Regions from separate parts of the Caballeronia sp. LjRoot34 genome, predicted to be linked through region 3. Evidence: predicted binding sites of a transcription regulator. Region 3 holds the regulator's gene; each other region holds the start of a gene.
What was found. The regulator LexA, encoded in region 3, represses DNA repair genes until DNA is damaged. The targets are predictions, from matches to a motif close to ACTGTATNNNNATACAGT.

Region 1: imuA (translesion DNA synthesis-associated protein ImuA) is a predicted target of LexA. The motif match lies at 1,624-1,641, and genes of this name have one in related genera.
Region 2: ACSQ36_RS13815 (ATP-dependent helicase) is a predicted target of LexA. The motif match lies at 1,345-1,362, and genes of this name have one in related genera.

Annotation. Positions count from the first base shown of each region.
Region 1 is NZ_CAXUSB020000003.1:1,153,492-1,156,769, forward strand. Features, by position in the region: gene ACSQ36_RS36175 (DNA polymerase Y family protein) at 1-976, opposite strand, end outside; gene imuA (translesion DNA synthesis-associated protein ImuA) at 906-1,613, opposite strand; gene ACSQ36_RS36185 (DUF72 domain-containing protein) at 1,754-2,674, shown strand.
Region 2 is NZ_CAXUSB020000001.1:3,072,670-3,075,947, reverse strand. Features, by position in the region: gene ACSQ36_RS13830 (RNA-binding S4 domain-containing protein) at 1-141, opposite strand, end outside; gene ACSQ36_RS13825 (hypothetical protein) at 510-911, shown strand; gene ACSQ36_RS13820 (hypothetical protein) at 971-1,231, shown strand; gene ACSQ36_RS13815 (ATP-dependent helicase) at 1,453-3,278, shown strand, end outside.
Region 3 is NZ_CAXUSB020000001.1:1,595,076-1,598,353, reverse strand. Features, by position in the region: gene ACSQ36_RS07085 (sulfate ABC transporter substrate-binding protein) at 1-644, opposite strand, end outside; gene lexA (transcriptional repressor LexA) at 940-1,596, shown strand; gene ACSQ36_RS07075 (hypothetical protein) at 1,801-2,187, shown strand; gene ACSQ36_RS07070 (DUF2939 domain-containing protein) at 2,320-2,928, shown strand; gene ACSQ36_RS07065 (universal stress protein) at 3,069-3,278, opposite strand, start outside.

The DNA of each region.
Region 1 (3,278 bases), on a different contig from region 3:
GTTCCGTGCGGCCAAGCCGCTCCTTGAACAAGCGCAGCAGATGTTCTTCGTGCCAGGTGGGTTCGGCGAGAGCGATCTGGATAACGGTGGGGTCGATGGCATCGCGGCCGCGCTCGTGTTCCAGCGTGAGCGTGGCGTACGTGAGCGCCAGTTGCTGCGCGCTCAGCCAGCCGCACAGTTGCACGATCAGCCGGCGCGCTGAAAACAACATGGCTTCCGCATGTTCTATACGATCGGGCAACTCGATGCGCGCGCTGAAAGCGGGCGGCACGGCCAGCCATTCATGGAGCTCGGGCGCGAGTCCATACGCGCGATCGAGCGAGTCCAGCAGCGCGACGCCACAGCGTTTTTTCAGACCCGCACGCGGCAGGCGCCGAATGTCGTTCAGCGTCTTGCAACCCAGCCCGTTGAACCAGTCCGTGAAAGCCCGCACTTCCGGCGCGGCCTGGAACGGCAGCGTCCCGAGCTTGCGTTCGAGCGAAGCCATTTTCAGCACGCGCCGCTTGCCGAGGTGAGCGTTCCGGGCGCTTTTGGCCAGCAGCCACGCGCCCTGGCCGGTCGGCGCTGTGCTCAGGCGCGCCGTGACGCCGATGGCATCGACAATGTTCCGCATCTGTTGACACAGCCGCACGACGCCGCCGAAGAGCCGCAAGCTCGCCGTCACGTCGATAACAATGGTTTCCTCATCGCAGAGCGCGACCATGGGTGAGAATTTCATCAGCGAAAAAGCTACCTCGCACATCAAGTCGTTTTCTCGGCTCAGCTCGCGCTCGAACATGAGGGTGTCGGGCGAGAGCGTGAGGACGCCGCCGCGTTTCATGCCTACGCATACGCCGACCTCGCGGGCGCCCGGGTCTGCTATAAAAACCGTGTCGCGGTCGAGGACGACGCAGCCATGTTCAGGCCTACGCGACCAGCGTGGACGGAACACTTCCAGCGACAACCGGGGTAGATGTATGCCGACGTACACGGGCATGGGGACTCAGCAGGACAGGAGAGGGTTGCAGGGTGACGGACAGTCTTTCGGCACGGATCGGGCCTTTGCGTTTGATGATGTCGACAGCAATACCGTCGCCGGCCGGCCGCACGCACAGCCTCAACGTGGCCGGTGACGAGTCCGCCGCACTCGCGAGCGGGCGCACCATCAGGAACAGCGTTTCAGAGGATTGCGCGGCCATGTGCAGGCGCCGCAGCGATTCCGTGCGCGCGTATTGCTGCCAGAAGACAAGCGCGCCGCAACTGCCCGTCTTGAGAATTTGCTCGGCTGACCACAATGCGTCAGCCAGTTTCGATGCACGCACCTGGAGCAGTTTGTCGAGCGGCACACCCAGATACGCAAAAGCGAGAGAATTTGGACTATGAGGCGGTTGCACAAAAGCGATAGGGCGGCGGCTCACGGCGGCGAGCGCCGGGCGTAACAGCCTGACTTCGCCCACGCCCGGCTGCTGCACCAGCAACTCGATCAGCGTTCCCAGGGGCCAGCCGCCACCCGGCAGTTCGGCCGACAGCACGGCATAACCCGTGTCGACGGTCTGCCCCTGAGCGCGCGCGAGCTGCGACCCGCGCCACAAGGCGGGGTGGATGTCTTCGACGTTCTTGAGCAGGGCTGACATGGTAAATTTAACTGTATGGATGTACAGTACTCTACCTTGAATTTGATCGAGCCTGAACTGCCCCTTTTAAACATGGGGAGGAAAAACGGGGGAGAAATTATGTCGACTGAACGTAGTGGAAATGGTAGGGAGAATGCGCGGTGACCGTCCTGGTCGGCACAGCGTCGTGGACGGACCCCACGCTGATCAAGTGCAAGCGTTTTTATCCGCCCGGCTGTTCGAGCGCGGAGGCCCGGTTGCGTCATTACGCGTCCGTGTTCCCTTTGGTGGAGGTCGATTCCAGCTATTACGCCATGCCTGACGCTGCAAATTCAGTGTTGTGGACTGAGCGGACACCGCCCGGGTTTGTGTTCAACATCAAGGCGTTCCGCTTGTTCACGGGGCACCAGACCGCACGCGACATGTTTCCGCCAGACGTTCAGCCGCACCTGCCGCAAAACGGCAAGACGAGCCTGTATTACAAGGATTTGCCGGGCGAGTTGCAGCAGGAATTATGGTGCCGGTACTTTGAAGCTATCGAGCCGCTTCGTGCCGCCGGCAAGCTTGGCGCAGTGCATTTCCAGTTCGCGCCGTGGGTGATCTGCAATCCCCACGGCATCCGGCATGTCGAGCACTGCGCGGACGTCATGGGCGCAATGGACGGCTACACCATGGCGGTCGAGTTTCGCAACCAGACCTGGTTCGACGAAAAGCGCCGCGATTCCACGCTGGCCATGGAACGTGAGCGCGGACTGGTGAATGTGGTGGTGGATGAACCGCAGGGGTCGAGTAACAGCATCCCCGCCATTTGGGAAACAACGCATCCGCGGCTGGCGTTGATTCGTATGCATGGACGCAATCAGGACACGTGGAATGTCAAAGGTGCGGTTGCGTCGTCGTCGAGATTTCAATACGAGTACAACGATGATGAAATCGATTCAATCGCCAGCCAGGTTATCGAGATTTCAAAAGCGGTCGAACTGACGCATGTGGTTTTCAATACCAACTACGAGGACCAGGGACAGAGGAACGCGCTGAAGTTGGCCGGGGCTTTGGGTGTCGCGCATTCAGTCGACGGTTGACATCGTAATGACGATGGGAGTCAGGATAAAACGCCTGGCGCCAGCACGCCAAAGGTGATACCCGTCTCACGATGAAATCTTCTCGGATATGCCAAGCCTGACAGCCCACTTTGTCACGGCACAGGGTTGATCGGGCGCTTAAAAAATCGTTTCGCATATCTAATTTAATTTTTTTCAGCAATTGCGCAGGATTCGATGAGCGGTCGATAGGGCACGACCGCCTCGTCTCGCACTCCCCTCGCGATGGCTCGGGCACGGAATCGCCCCTCATCCCCTCTCCCCAAGTCTTTCTGCCTCCGGCCAAAGATAACAATTTGGTAATGCTGATGTCAGTCTCGCGCAAAGCTTGAAAGCCGATACTGATTGCAAGTCACCGAGATTGCACTGCGGCCAGATAGAAGTTGATGGCCATGCTACGTCGTATGTAAGCAAGAGCCAAAGCAGCCAGTCGTGGCTTACGAAGGTCTGTCAGCAACAACTTGAAGAAATTATTTGATCGATCGTGGAATAACAGCAATGCCGATGTGTTTGCCACTGCATGAACGCGGTAATTTAGATTTAACGTAACTAGTCAGCACTTGTAAACTGCTGCGAAGCTCGGCAT
Region 2 (3,278 bases), 1.5 Mb from region 3:
CTCGATCTTGCCATTGACCTTCACCTCGCCCTCCGCGACGCGTGCTTTCGCCGAGCCGCCGCTATCGGCCAGGCCCATCAGCTTGAGCAGGTTGTGCAGTTCGACGTAGTCGCCCGTGAGCGTGAATTCGAGGCGCGGCATGTGAGCGTTCTTCGCAGGGTGGGGGTGGAAAGGGCGCCCATGATAAACCAGCCGGGCACGCGACGTGCGTCTGCAGCACCAACCCCCGGATATCGGGCGTTTGGCTGTTTGCAATATGTCAGGAAGTGAAACCTTCGGTAACAATGACGCGTTTCAGCGAACTCCAGCGTCCGGCGCCGGGTCAGTCAGAGTGATTGGCGCGTTCTTTTGAGCGTTCATGCCGGTCACCAGAAGTGTAGACGGGTATTTGCGGCGCTGTGCTCCAGGCGCGGTGTTTGAGGACACAACACACATCGCCTGGGCGTCGCGGCTGGTTGCGACGGTTGCAACCGGCCACCCGAATAAAAACTGCCAGAAAGGAAATGAACATGTCGCAAGTCAGGAAAATGCTGTTGGGTACCGCTATTGCCGCCATGGGTCTGTCCGCATCCGCGTTCGCGCAGACCGCGCAGCCTTCAGCCGCCGACGCCGGCCAGATGTCCGCGCCGTCCATGCAAACCGCGCCGCCGCCGCAGAATATCGTCGCACCGGCGCCGACCGATCCGCTGGTCGTGAAGCGCAATGCCAACGCGCAGGCTAATGCTGAATACAAGGCGTCGAAGAAGGCATCGAAGCAGGATTTGAAGGCGACAAACAAGGAAGCGAAGGCGCAGTACAAGGAGCAGGTGAGCAACGCAAAGATCAACAAGAAGGCCGACAAGCAGACCGCCAACGACGAACTCAAGGCCACCGAGCCGGACGGTCCGAAGGACACCGGCTTGCAGCACTAAGTTTTCAGCGCGATGAATAGAACGCGGCCCCTTCAGCGGGCCGCAGCAAGGAGGAATTCATGACTACGACCACGAAGCGCTTATGCGCTGCATTACTCGCGGGTGTATTCGCGACCGCCGCGACCGTTTCGGTTGCGCAGACGCAGACCACCGCGGAACCTACGCACGCCGACACAAAAGCAGCGAAGAAGCAGACCAAAGCGGACAAGGATGCGAATGTAGCGCAGGCCAAGGCGGACAAGAAAAAGACGGAAGCGCAGTCAAAGGCGGATCAAGCCGCCGCCGATGCGAACCTGAAAAACGCGAAGAAAGCAGACTGATTCGCGACAAGTTCCGCTGTAGGGAAGTGATGATGGCCCGGTGCGTGCAAGCGCATCGGGCCATTTATTTTATAGGGCCAAAAGCCTGCTGCATCAGTCGCTTGCGTGGAAGAGTTGTATGGATATACAGTGTGCGTCACCCTTTTTTAAAGCCACACGACGTGCTCACGCTCAATTCCGCCACCGACGACGATCTCGCGCCCAAGCCGGCGCGGGAGGACATCGCGTCGTATCTGACCAAACTGAATGACGCGCAGCGCGAGGCGGTCGAGTACGGCACGCAGGCGTCGAACGCGGGCGACCCGGCCGGCGCGCTGCTGGTGATCGCCGGGGCGGGATCGGGCAAGACGAATACGCTGGCGCATCGCGTGGCACATTTGCTGGTGAAGGGCGCGGACCCGCACAGGATCCTCTTGCTGACGTTTTCGCGGCGCGCAGCCAGCGAGATGACCCGGCGCGTGACGCGTATCGCCGTGAACGCTCTGGGTAACCGCAGCGTGATCGCGCAAGGCCTCACCTGGTCTGGCACCTTCCATAGCGTGGGCGCGCGTTTGTTACGCGATTACGCGGATCTCGTGGGGTTATCGCCGTCGTTCACCATCAACGACCGCGAGGATTCCGCCGATCTCATGAACCTCGTGCGGCACGAACTCGGGTTATCGGCGAAAGAAAAGCGCTTTCCGGCCAAATCCACGTGCTTCGCCATCTACTCGCGCGTGGTCAACACCGGCGTGTCGCTTGCCGCCGTGCTCGACCAGGCGTTCCCGTGGTGCCGCGAATGGGAAGACGACCTGCGCCGGTTGTTCGCCGCGTACGTCAACGCGAAGCAGCAGCAAAGTGTGCTCGACTACGACGATTTGTTGTTGTACTGGGCGCATCTCGCCGCCGAGCCGTCCATTGCGGCGGAGCTGTCGAGCCGTTTCGACCACGTGCTCGTCGATGAATACCAGGACACGAACAAGCTACAGGCGTCCATCCTGCTTTCGATGAAACCCGACGGCCGCGGCCTGACGGTAGTCGGCGACGACGCCCAGTCCATCTATTCGTTTCGCGGCGCGACGGTGCGCAACATTCTCGACTTCCCGAATCACTTCAATCCGCCCGCGAAATGCGTGACGCTGGAGCGCAATTACCGTTCGACACAGCCCATTCTCGCGGCATCGAATGCGGTGATCGGTCTCGCCGCCGAGCGTTATACGAAGAACTTGTGGACCGACAAGGCATCGGCGCAACGGCCGCGCCTGGTCTCGGTGGCCGATGAAGCCGATCAGGCGCGTTATGTCGTCGAGCAGGTGCTGGAGGCGCGTGAAGGCGGTATGACGCTCAAGCAGCAAGCGGTGCTGTTTCGCGCCGCGCATCATAGCGCCGCGCTCGAAATCGAGCTCACGCGGCGCAACATCCCGTTCGTGAAGTTCGGCGGCCTGAAATTCCTCGACTCCATCCACGTGAAGGACGTGCTGGCGGTCTTGCGCTGGGGCGAGAACCCGCGGGACCGCGTGGCCGGGTTTCGCGTGCTGCAGTTGCTGCCGGGGGTTGGGCCTGCCATCGCCGGGCGAGCACTCGATCAGGTGGCCGAGCGCGGCGACACGCCGGCCGCGTTGGCCGCATTCGCCGCGCCGTTGCGCGCGAGCGAAGACTGGCCGGTGCTCGTCGCGATGATGTCGAAGGTGTGCGCGCGCGAAAGCGGCTGGCCCGCTGAATTCGAGATGATCCGGCGCTGGTACGAACCGCATCTGGAGCGCAATCACGAAGACGCGTCAATTCGTCATGGCGACGTGTTGCAGATGGAAAGCATCGCGTCCACTTATCCCACGCGCGAGCGTTTTCTCACCGAACTGACGCTCGATCCGCCCGATGCCACCAGTGACGAATCGGGTGTGCCGCTCATCGACGAGGATTATCTGATTCTCTCGACCATCCATTCGGCCAAGGGCCAGGAGTGGAAGAACGTGTTCGTGCTCAATGGCGTGGATGGCTGCATTCCATCCGATATGGGCACGGGCAGCGACGAGGAAATCGATGAAGAAAGGCGGCTGTTATACGTCGC
Region 3 (3,278 bases):
GTCGCGCCCCGCGCGCCCGAATCCAGCACGCCGGCGTTCTTATAGAGCTTGGTTACGAAGTCCTTGGCAGTCGTTGCGTTGCCGCCTGGCAGATGTTCTGCATAAGCCCACGCCGCGAGGTAATTCCAGCGCGCGCCGCCAGACGTCTTCGGATTCGGCGTCACGATAGAGACGTCCGGCTTGAGCAGATCCGGCCAGTCCTTGATCTGCTTCGGGTTGCCTTTGCGCACGAGGAACACGATCGTCGATGTATACGGCGACGCGTTGTCCGGCAAGCGCTTCTGCCAGTCCTGGCTAACCAGCCCCTTGGCTGCGAGCGCATCAATGTCATAGGCCAGCGCCAGCGTCACCACATCTGCCTGCAAACCGTCGAGAACCGAGCGAGCCTGACCGCCGGAGCCGCCGTGCGATTGCTTGAATGTGACGGTCTCTCCGGTTTCAGCCTTCCATTTCTTGCCGAAAGCCTGATTGAACTCCTGGTACAACTCACGCGTCGGGTCATACGACACGTTCAGGAACGACGTGTCGGCGTGCGCTTGCGCGATCATGCCCGCGGTCATCCCGGTCACCGACGCTGCCCCGATCACCGCCGTGGCAAACAGCTTCCTTGCACGTGCGCCCCACCTCGAATTCTGACTCCGCATTACCCCGTTCCCCGTCTTATGTGGTTTGAGCAGCCGAGTCTATCGACGAGCTTTCATTATTAAAAATAATTGTTATTCATTCTTTTAGATCAAAAAGTGCTAATGACGGCTGGAAGCGGCGTTGCGGCCATCAAACAGCCGTTGGAGCACCCTGTTTATAGGCTCTGTGTGGTTCTGACGACGTCGAACTTAAAGTAAAGCTTGAAAAGCGCCGAATACTGTATAAAACTACAGGCATCTGTTCATCCATACAGTGGACGACCAGCCATACAAGGGGCAAAAGCACGTGACCAAAATGAGCAAACTGACTGCGCGGCAGCAAGAGGTTTTCGAACTGATCCAGCGCGCGATCGAACGTACGGGGTTTCCGCCCACGCGCGCCGAGATCGCAGCCGAACTTGGTTTTAGCTCCGCTAATTCCGCCGAAGAGCATCTTCGGGCGCTGGCGCGTAAAGGGGTGATCGAACTGGCGGCGGGTTCATCGCGCGGCATTCGTTTGCTGACCAATGGCGGCCTCGACGAAGGGCCTCATCAGTTCACGTTGCCCCATGCCAGCATCATGCAATTGTCCTTGCCGCTGGTCGGGCGCGTGGCGGCCGGCAGTCCGATCCTCGCGCAGGAACACATCTCCAAGCATTACGCCTGCGACCCGGCGCTGTTCTCCAGCAAACCGGACTATCTGTTGAAGGTGCGCGGTCTTTCCATGCGCGACGCAGGGATCTTCGACGGTGATCTGCTCGCTGTGCAGAAGAAAAACGAGGCAAAGGACGGGCAGATCGTCGTGGCGCGACTTGGCGACGACGTCACGGTCAAACGGTGGAAACGTCGTCCAGATGGCGTTGAACTGATCGCTGAAAACCCTGATTACGAGAACATCTTCGTCGCGTCAGGCAGCGACGACTTTGCGCTGGAAGGTATTGCGGTCGGGTTGATTCGTTCCGGCGAGCTTTGATTTCTGCAAGGTTTTCAGCTTCTGCTTTGATGTCTGTTTGTTGATTTCTGATTTGCAGGGCGGCGGCGGGGTGTTCCGAGTATTCCGGGTGTTCCCGCCCCTAGCCGCACTGCGCTTGAATTCCGGCCCTATAAAGCGTGACGGACATCGCATTGGTGATGAACCGGTGCGCGTCCTATTGTCATCGGTCATCGGAGAAACATCATGGAACGATTCGCCCGGTTGTTTTCTGCTTCTTTTTTATCTGCATCGTTCGCGCCGACAGCACGTGCACCCCTGTCGTTTCGGCAATTCCGCGAGTTCGGCCGTTTGCGGCATCTGCGCTCGCTGATCTCCTGCAAGACCCCAAAGCCAGCAGACACCCCCGATCTCTTCGACGAACTGCCCGTCCTGCCCTCGCGGCAGCCGGCGTTCGCCCGGGTATCGCTGAGTGCATCGGTGCATACGCAGGCCGAGCAACGGGCGCCGGTGCGGGTGTATCGCGGTGAATCGCGGGTCATCATGGTCGGCAATATTGAAGCGGTGTCGCGCATGATCGACCGTTGTATCGACGAGGAGCGGGCCGGCGTTGAAGGCGGATTGCTCGCCTGATTTTTCGAAGCGATAAGATTCGCGGGGATAATTCTGGCGCCGGTGTGGTCCATCCAGGGGTTGAGGCTTCTTTGGCCTCTGCACTTGCATTCGAGCCGCATTCACCTCATCAGCCCAAAGGCGCCTTAGCGTATGTCCCTGTCCCGTACCAGCAAGTCCGTTGTTATTACGTTGTTGGTTGTTGTCGTCGTGGCAGTGCTCGGTGTGATCTATGCGTCGCCGTACATCGCGCTCGACCGGTTGAAACGCGCCGCCGACGCCCGTGACGCTCAAACTGTGAATCAGTACGTCGACTTTCCGCTGCTGCGTGAAAGCCTGAAGGACCAGGTCGGTCAGTTGTTGACCCGAAAAATCGACATACAGAAGAGCGGCAATCCGTTAGCGATGATCGGCGCCATGATTGGCGCGGCGCTAATCGGCCCGCTGGTCGATTCGTATGCAACGCCCGACGGCGTGGCGGCTATTCTCAATGGCATACCGCCACAGGGCGATCCGGGCGAGAAACCGCCAGTTCCGTCCGAGGCGAGCGGCGCTGTTGTCGCTACCCCGGGAGCCGCGCCCGTCGTAGCTTCACCGTCCGCACCGAAACCGCCGCCGCAAACCACGGCGGGGTATCGAAGTTTCGATACTTTCGCGGTGAATTACCAGCATGGAACCGGCGACGCACGCTATTCGGCCATTCTCCGGCGCTACGGGTTGTTCTCGTGGAAGCTGGTCGCAGTGGAGTTGAACGACGGCTAGGCTATCAGTGTTCCCGCAGCAATGGGACTGTCCGCCTAGTTGCTACTTGCTAGCTGGCCTTGCTGCTTGTGCTTGGCGACTTGCTGGCTGAAAGCGGCACCAGCTTAGCCGCTTTCAACCTCAGTAAACCCGTCGCAGCATCAAACACTGGCCTCGGCTTTCGCGGGCATCGCCGCATGCGCGGCGTCTTCCTGTTCCGCCGATGTACCCGTCGGCGACACCGCCACCAAAATGCTGCAAGACACCCGATCCATCAGCGGCGTGTTACCCGCGCCCATCCACCAGCGCGCAAGACCCGTGCGGCACCGATGTCCCACCACCACCAGATCCACCTGCAGGCTCTGCGCGAG